DNA from 2 places in the Citrobacter sp. GW821-FHT07H02 genome. Region 2 is predicted to be linked to the other one. Evidence: predicted binding sites of a transcription regulator. Region 2 holds the regulator's gene; the other holds the start of a gene.
The links. The regulator PhoB, encoded in region 2, activates phosphate uptake and scavenging genes when phosphate is short. The targets are predictions, from matches to a motif close to CTGTCATAAAACTGNCNNAT.
Positions count from the first base shown of each region.

Region 1: the regulator PhoB is predicted to act here: its motif matches at 1,802-1,821, upstream of pstS (phosphate ABC transporter substrate-binding protein PstS).

Region 1 covers NZ_JBWKPZ010000002.1:27,606-32,033, reverse strand. The annotation lists gene pstC (phosphate ABC transporter permease PstC) at 1-531, opposite strand, end outside; gene pstS (phosphate ABC transporter substrate-binding protein PstS) at 676-1,716, opposite strand; gene glmS (glutamine--fructose-6-phosphate transaminase (isomerizing)) at 2,029-3,858, opposite strand; gene glmU (bifunctional UDP-N-acetylglucosamine diphosphorylase/glucosamine-1-phosphate N-acetyltransferase GlmU) at 4,058-4,428, opposite strand, start outside.
Region 2 covers NZ_JBWKPZ010000001.1:20,763-25,190, forward strand. The annotation lists gene sbcC (exonuclease subunit SbcC) at 1-408, opposite strand, end outside; gene sbcD (exonuclease subunit SbcD) at 405-1,607, opposite strand; gene phoB (phosphate response regulator transcription factor PhoB) at 1,800-2,489, shown strand; gene phoR (phosphate regulon sensor histidine kinase PhoR) at 2,546-3,841, shown strand; gene brnQ (branched-chain amino acid transporter carrier protein BrnQ) at 4,250-4,428, shown strand, end outside.

The DNA.
Region 1 (4,428 bases), on a different contig from region 2:
GAGGATCACGCCAGCGGCTAAAATACCGATACCAAAAGCCGGACCCGAGAACAGTGCACCAACAAATGGAATGTTGGAAAGGACGTTCCCTACCGGCTCCTGAAACCAGGTCGCAAACAACGGGGCGAAAATGAACAAGCCCCACATGCCATAAACGATACTTGGAATCGCGGCCAGCAGTTCAATCGCGATCCCCAGCGGACGTCTCAGCCAGTTTGGCGCCAGCTCCGTTAAAAATAAGGCAATGCCGAAACTCACCGGAACGGCGATCAGCAATGCGATAAAAGAGGTCACCAGCGTGCCATAAATGGGGACCAGCGCACCGTAGATATCGTTTGGCGCGTCCCACTCTTTGGTCCACAGGAACGAAAAGCCAAACTTCTGGATACTTGGCCAGGAGGAGATGATCAGAGAGACAATAATGCCCCCCAGCATCAATAGCACAAGCAGCGCAGCCAGTTTTACCAGCGCGCTGAATATCATGTCACCCTTTTTACCCGGTGGGTTAAAAGCAGGCTTAGTTGCAGCCATAAATTACTCTTTCCGTTGAACGCGTTTACGAAGTTGCCCAAGCCGGATGGCGCTACGCTTATCCGGCTTACCTATCGGGCCTACAGTCTGAACCGTAGGGCGGATAAGCGTAGCGCCATCCGCCATTTCGTCAAAGATATTCTATTAATACAGCGCTTTACCGTTGCTGTCTTTCACGTTGGTTTTCCATGCAGCGCGAACCTGCTCAACCACGCTGTCTGGCAGGCTGGCATAATCCAGGTCATTAGCCTGTTTGCCGCCATTTTTGTATGCCCAGTCGAAGAATTTCAGCACTTCAGCACCCTGCTCAGGTTTTTTCTGCACTTTGTGCACGAGGATGAAGGTCGTGGAGGTGATTGGCCACGCTTCTTCACCTTTCTGGTTCGTCAGGTCCTGCGCGAACGATTTGCTCCAGTCAGCGCCTTTTGCCGCGTTGGCGAAGTTCTCTTCAGTCGGGCTTACCGGCTTACCATCGGCGGAGATCAATTTGGTGTAGGCCAGGCTGTTCTGCTTGGCATACGCGTATTCAACGTAACCAATGGAACCCGGCAGACGCTGTACGAACGCAGCGATACCGTCGTTGCCTTTACCACCCAGACCGGTCGGCCAGTTTACTGTCGAGCCGGAACCGACTTTCGATTTCCACTCTTCGTTCACTTTCGCCAGATAGCTGGTAAAGACGAAGGAAGTACCGGAGCCATCAGCACGACGCACAACGGCAATATTCTGGGAAGGCAGTTTCAGACCTGGGTTCAGTTTGGTGATGGCTTCATCGTCCCACTTTTTGATTTTGCCGAGATAGATGTCACCCAGTGTTTTACCATCCAACACCAGCTCACCAGACTTCAGACCAGGGATATTCACCGCCAGCACCACACCACCAATCACGGTCGGGAACTGGAACAGATCTTCCTGAGCCAGCTTTTCATCAGACAGCGGGGCATCGGATGCGCCGAAATCAACCGTATTTGCAGTAATTTGTTTAACACCACCGGAGGAGCCGATACCCTGGTAATTGACTTTATTACCGGTTTCTTTCTGATAGGTATCTGCCCATTTGGCATACACTGGCGCAGGGAAAGTTGCACCTGCACCTGTCAGGCTTGCCGCTGCGTTTACAGCGAAAGCGCTCATGGATAAGGTCGCGGCGACAACAGTTGCGACAGTGGTACGCATAACTTTCATAATGTCTCCTGCAAGATTCGTAAATCATTGTTAAGTGGCTACGATAAGCAAAATAGGACAAACAGGTGACAGTTAAATGTACGAAATATGACAGTTTTATGACAGAGAAAGAAATGGTGTTCAGTTTCTAAAAAACATCATAAAGAAACAATGCGTTACGTGTTTTTATGGCACTAATATTTCGCAGAGATTTTCTTTTTATGACACTGAAACAGTAGCTGAATATGACGCTTTGTCACATAAAAACGGAGGGGGAATTGTTCAAAAAAACGGGGATAAAAAATGCCCCGCTTTCGCAGGGCATTACACAGATTATTCAACCGTAACCGATTTTGCCAGGTTACGCGGCTGATCCACGTCGGTGCCTTTGATCAGCGCCACGTGATACGCCAGCAATTGCAGCGGTACTGTGTAGAAGATTGGCGCAATGGCCTCTTCCACATGCGGCATTTCAATAATGTGCATGTTATCGCTACTGGTGAATCCGGCATCCTGATCGGCGAAGACATACAGCTGACCACCGCGCGCGCGAACTTCCTCAATGTTGGATTTCAGTTTTTCCAACAGTTCGTTGTTCGGAGCCACCACAATAACCGGCATGTCTGCATCAATCAGCGCCAGCGGGCCATGCTTCAGTTCACCTGCGGCATAGGCTTCTGCGTGAATATAAGAGATCTCTTTCAGTTTCAGCGCGCCTTCCAGCGCAATCGGATACTGATCGCCACGCCCCAGGAACAGCGCGTGGTGTTTGTCAGAGAAATCTTCAGCAAGCGCTTCAATGCGTTTATCCTGAGACAGCATCTGCTCAATACGGCTCGGCAGCGCCTGCAGGCCGTGAACGATGTCGTGCTCAATAGAGGCATCCAGACCTTTCAGACGCGCCAGTTTCGCCACCAGCATCAGCAGAACGGTCAACTGAGTGGTAAACGCTTTCGTGGAGGCAACACCGATTTCGGTACCGGCATTGGTCATCATCGCCAGGTCAGATTCACGAACCAGGGAAGAGCCTGGAACGTTACAAATCGCCAGGGAACCCAGATAACCCAACTCTTTCGATAAACGCAGACCAGCCAGCGTATCTGCCGTTTCGCCAGACTGCGAAAGGGTGATCATCAGGCTGTTGCGACGCACGGCGGATTTGCGATAGCGGAATTCAGACGCGATTTCCACGTCACACGGGATCCCTGCCAGAGATTCAAACCAATAGCGGGATACCATACCGGAGTTGTAGGAAGTACCGCAGGCGATAATCTGAATGTGCTCAACCTGAGCCAGCAGTTCGTTCGCCTTCGGACCCAGCTCGCTCAGATCCACTTCACCGTGAGTAATACGTCCGGTCAGGGTGTTTTTGATAGCGTTAGGCTGTTCGTAGATCTCTTTCTGCATGTAGTGGCGATAAATACCTTTATCACCAGCGTCGTATTTCAGATTGGATTCGATATCCTGACGTTTCACTTCCGCGCCCGTTTTATCGAAAATAGAGACGGAACGACGGGTCACTTCCGCAATATCACCTTCTTCCAGGAAGATGAAGCGACGGGTGACTGGCAGCAGCGCCAGTTGATCGGAAGCGATAAAGTTCTCACCCATACCCAGACCAATCACCAGCGGGCTACCAGAGCGCGCCGCCAGCAGAGTATCCGGTTTACGGGTATCCATGATCACCGTACCGTACGCGCCGCGCAGTTGTGGGATAGTACGCAGCACTGCTTCACGCAGAGTGCCGCCTTGTTCCAGTTCCCAATGCACCAGGTGAGCAATCACTTCGGTGTCAGTTTCAGAAACAAACGTATAACCACGCGCTTTCAGTTCTTCGCGCAGCGGTTCATGGTTTTCGATGATGCCGTTATGCACCACCACAATGTGCTCAGAAACATGCGGATGCGCATTCGCTTCTGAAGGTTCGCCGTGGGTTGCCCAACGGGTATGAGCAATACCTGTACCGCCGTGCAACGGGTGTTCTTCCGCTGCCTGTGCCAGCATCTGAACTTTACCGAGGCGACGCAGACGGGTCATGTGCCCTTCGTTGTCGACCACAGCCATGCCCGCAGAGTCATAGCCGCGGTATTCCAGACGACGTAAACCTTCGAGAAGGATTTCTGCTACATCACGTTGCGCGATAGCGCCAACAATTCCACACATAGTTTTTAATTCCGATTTTGGCGATATGCCAGTCGTTGTCGGTCAACCTGTATGCCCGTATTTTCGGGCGCCCCGAGCCTTGTAGAGAGTGGGGTTATTTTTATAAGTACTGCTTTTTGGGCGGGGGATTATGTTATCCCCTCATCCCTGTTTGCCGGAAGGCAGCGTAAACGCGTTGTCCGGCCTACAAAAATTGAATTTACTTCTTCTTCACCGGACGCTTCCAGCCCTGCTTATGGACCTGCGGTACACGGCTTATCACCAGTTCGTTATCAGCAACGTCACGGGTAACGGTGGTACCCGCCGCGATTGTCACACCGTTACCCACCGTCACTGGCGCCACCAGTTGGGTATCAGAGCCGACAAACACATCATCGCCAATAATGGTTTTAAACTTGTTCGCGCCATCGTAGTTACAGGTGATCGTTCCTGCACCAATGTTCACGTTGTCGCCAATTTCAGCATCCCCCAGGTAACTCAGATGACCGGCTTTCGAGCCTTTACCCAGACGCGCTTTTTTCATCTCGACAAAGTTACCGACGTGTGCGCCTTCCAGCAGTTCGGCACCAG
Region 2 (4,428 bases):
GGTCATCTCCAGCTTGTCTTTGACCTTATCGGCGAGAATTTTTCCGTCTGCGCAGCGCGCCAGCTCCACGCGAGGCGTCTGCAAATTACCGTCTGGCTGATTGCGGGCGCGGTTTTGGCTCCAGAACGCGCGGTAGGCTTCGCCTTTGACCTCAAATTCGACTTCCGCCAGACATTCTGCGGTGTCGCGGGTCATCAGATCGTTTTGTGACTGCGAGAGGGTGCTCAGGCGCGGCGTTTCGTGATACAGCGCGAGGCAAATGGCATCCAGCAGCGTGGTTTTCCCGGCACCGGTCGGGCCGGTAATGGCGAACAGTCCGTTGCTGGCGAACGGCTCCGCCGTAAAATCGATTTTCCATTCCCCTTTCAGGGAGTTCAGGTTTTTCAGGCGCAGGCTGATGATTTTCATGCGTCATGTTCCCCGGCGAGAGAGTGTAAGGTGGTGCTGAACAGTTGGTTAAGGCGTTCACGCTGGGGAACCTCCAGCTCTTCCAGCGCCAGACGACGCTCAAAAACCTCTTCCACGCTCAGTTCGCTCAGGGTTTCGCGCCGCTCATTCGCCATGCTTCGCTCACGTTGTTCCCGACTGCGCCGCACCAGCAAAACCTCTACTGGGAGGTCGTCAGTTAACGCCTGAATTTTTCGCTGCATATCGTGCAGGTATTCGTCGGTGGTGATTTCGATATCCAGCCACGTGGGCGGGTGCTGCGCCGCGTTCTTAAACGACGCCAGTTGTTCGGTAATGGCCGCTAAATCGCCTTTCAGCACCGCCAGCGGCTGGGTGACCGGAACGGTGAGGCTCTCTATAGAATGCAGTTTTCCGTCTTCGAAGCTCACCAGATGAACGCATTTGCTTTTTCCGCACTCATCAAAGCTCAGCGCAATGGGAGAACCGCAGTAGCGAATATGCTCCGTCCCGCCAATCACCTGCGCCCGGTGAATGTGCCCCAGCGCGATGTAATCGGCGGGGGGGAAATTTTGCGCCGGAAACGCATCCAGGGTGCCAATGTAGATGTCACGAACCGCGTCACTTTTACTGGCGCCGACGGTCGTCAAATGTCCGGTGGCGATAATCGGCAGCGGTTGTTCGCCGCGCAGTTCGCAGGCCTGCTGATAGTGCTGCTGATAATAGTCGGTGATGGCGGTGAGCAGATGCTGCTGTTTTTCGCGACCGCTGAGACCGGCCTGACTGGTGATGATGTCACGCGGACGTAAAAACGGAATCGGACACAGCACCGCGCCTGGCGTACCGTCGCGACGGGGAAGATAGTGCGGCGCGTGCCCGGCGCTGGCGACCACTGTGGTGTTCAGAAACGCCAGAATCTCGCGTGACTCGTTGAGCGTGGCGACAGAATCATGGTTTCCGGCCAATACCACCAGATGACAGCCTGTTTGCTGCAAATTGACGACAAAACGGTTGTACAGCTCGCGGGCATAGCTTGGCGGCGAGCCCGTATCAAAAATATCACCTGCAACAATGATCGCATCCACCTGCCGGGATTGCGCCGTTTCCAGCAGCCAGTCAAGAAAGGCCTGGTGCTCGTCGGCGCGGCTTTTACTGTAGAAGTTTTGGCCGAGATGCCAGTCAGAGGTGTGTAGGATGCGCATAACAGTTCCATGGCGAAAAAGCGTGAACGGGATTATAACCTTTCAGAGAGGTTAATATCTTGTTTATGGGGTGTCATAAATCAACAATCTGGCGTGGGGATTGACGCTTTTTTTCATAAAACTGTCATAAATCTGACGCATAATGGCGCCGCATTGATAATGATGACTAGCAACTCTATAACAGGGCAAATCATGGCGAGACGTATTCTGGTCGTAGAAGATGAAGCTCCAATTCGCGAAATGGTCTGCTTCGTGCTCGAGCAAAATGGCTTTCAGCCAGTCGAGGCCGAAGATTATGACAGTGCAGTGAACCAACTGAATGAACCCTGGCCGGATCTGATCCTGCTGGACTGGATGTTGCCGGGCGGCTCCGGCCTTCAGTTCATTAAACATCTCAAACGTGAGGCGATGACCCGCGAAATCCCCGTCGTTATGCTAACGGCCAGAGGGGAAGAGGAAGACCGCGTGCGTGGACTGGAAACGGGGGCGGACGACTATGTCACAAAACCGTTCTCGCCCAAGGAGCTGGTCGCGCGGATCAAAGCGGTCATGCGCCGCATTTCACCGATGGCGGTCGAAGAGGTGATTGAGATGCAAGGACTGAGCCTCGACCCGACATCGCACCGGGTGATGACCGGGGAAAGCCCGCTTGATATGGGACCTACCGAATTCAAATTGCTGCACTTTTTTATGACGCATCCTGAGCGCGTCTACAGTCGAGAGCAACTGCTAAACCACGTCTGGGGCACCAACGTGTATGTGGAGGACCGTACGGTCGACGTCCATATTCGCCGCCTGCGTAAAGCGCTGGAACAGAGCGGTCATGACCGCATGGTACAAACCGTACGTGGGACAGGGTATCGCTTTTCGACCCGCTTCTGACGCCTTGCCGCCTATCAGGCTGGCAAGGCTTTCAAATCGTGAATGGAGTGTGACGCGTGCTGGAACGGCTGTCATGGAAAAGGCTGGTGCTGGAGCTGATACTTTGCTGCCTCCCGGCCTTCATCCTTAGTGTATTTTTTGGTTATCTGCCCTGGTTTTTACTGGCGTCGGTAACGGGACTGCTCATCTGGCATTTCTGGAATTTATTACGTCTCTCCTGGTGGTTGTGGGTCGACAGAAGTATGACCCCGCCGCCAGGAAGCGGAAGCTGGGAACCGCTGCTTTACGGCCTGCATCAAATGCAGTTACGTAACAAGAAACGCCGCCGTGAACTGGGGAATCTCATTAAACGTTTTCGCAGCGGGGCGGAATCGCTCCCTGATGCGGTGGTGTTGACCACAGAAGACGGGGGCATCTTTTGGTGTAACGGTCTGGCGCAACAGGTACTGGGATTACGCTGGCCTGATGATAATGGGCAAAACATTCTCAACCTGCTGCGTTATCCGGAATTTACGCAGTATCTGAAAAACCGCGATTTCACCCGACCGATCAATTTGGTGTTAAACACCGGACGGCATCTGGAGATTCGGGTGATGCCCTACACCGACAAGCAGTTGTTGATGGTGGCGCGTGATGTGACGCAAATGCACCAGCTCGAAGGGGCGCGGCGAAACTTTTTCGCCAACGTCAGTCATGAGCTGCGTACACCGCTCACCGTGTTGCAGGGCTATCTGGAGATGATGCAGGAGCAATCTCTGGAGGGGGCCACGCGGGAAAAAGCGCTGCATACGATGCGTGAGCAAACACACCGCATGGAAGGGCTGGTGAAACAGTTACTGACGCTGTCGAAAATTGAGGCCGCGCCTGTACTGCTGCTCAACGAACGCGTGGACGTACCGATGATGCTGCGTGTTGTTGAACGCGAGGCGCAAACGTTAAGTCAGCAGCAGCACAGCTTCACGTTTGAGGTTGACAGTCAGCTTTGCGTGCTGGGCAATGATGATCAGTTGCGTAGTGCGATCTCGAATCTGGTTTATAACGCGGTGAATCACACCCCGGCGGGGACGCATATCACCGTGCGCTGGCAGCTCGCCGCGCAGGGCGTGGAGTTCAGCGTGGAGGATGATGGTCCAGGCATTGCGCCTGAGCATATTCCGCGCCTGACCGAACGTTTTTACCGGGTCGATAAGGCGCGATCCAGGCAAACTGGCGGCAGCGGTTTGGGGCTGGCGATTGTTAAGCACGCATTAAATCATCACGACAGTCGATTGATTATCGACAGCACCGTGGGGAAAGGCACGCGGTTTAGTTTTGTTCTGCCGGAACGTTTAATTGCCAAAAATAATGCTTAATGTTGCAATGTAAGATTATCTTTCCATAAGCCAGCGAATGCTGGCTTTTTTTCTTTGCGGTAAAGATTCACCTGCTGAATTTTTCAACGTCTGATGCTTTTTTGTTCGCATGATTAGCCATGACTTTTTCTTATGGATGGTGTTTTGTTCTAAGCCGTATATTCATCTTGATATATTGTTCTGGTTTTGGGATCCCATCTTGCTTTAAAACGTTATAAGCGTTTAAATTGCGCCTCAGATGCTGTCATACAGACTGCATTAATGCGGTAAATCGAAAAACTATTCTTCGCCGCGCCAGGTCGGGAGCATATCCCGCTGGAATTGATTAAAAATTCCGCTGTATTGTCCCCCAGGGAAAAGCAGAAAATTTAACGTTTTCAACACCACATCCACAGGCAGTAAAATTTTATGACCCATCAGTTAAAATCGCGCGATATTATCGCCTTGGGCTTTATGACATTTGCGCTGTTCGTTGGCGCAGGCAACATTATTTTTCCTCCTATGGTAGGTCTGCAGGCAGGCGAACACGTCTGGACTGCAGCGCTCGGCTTTCTTATCACCGCGGTTGGACTGCCGGTTCTTACGGT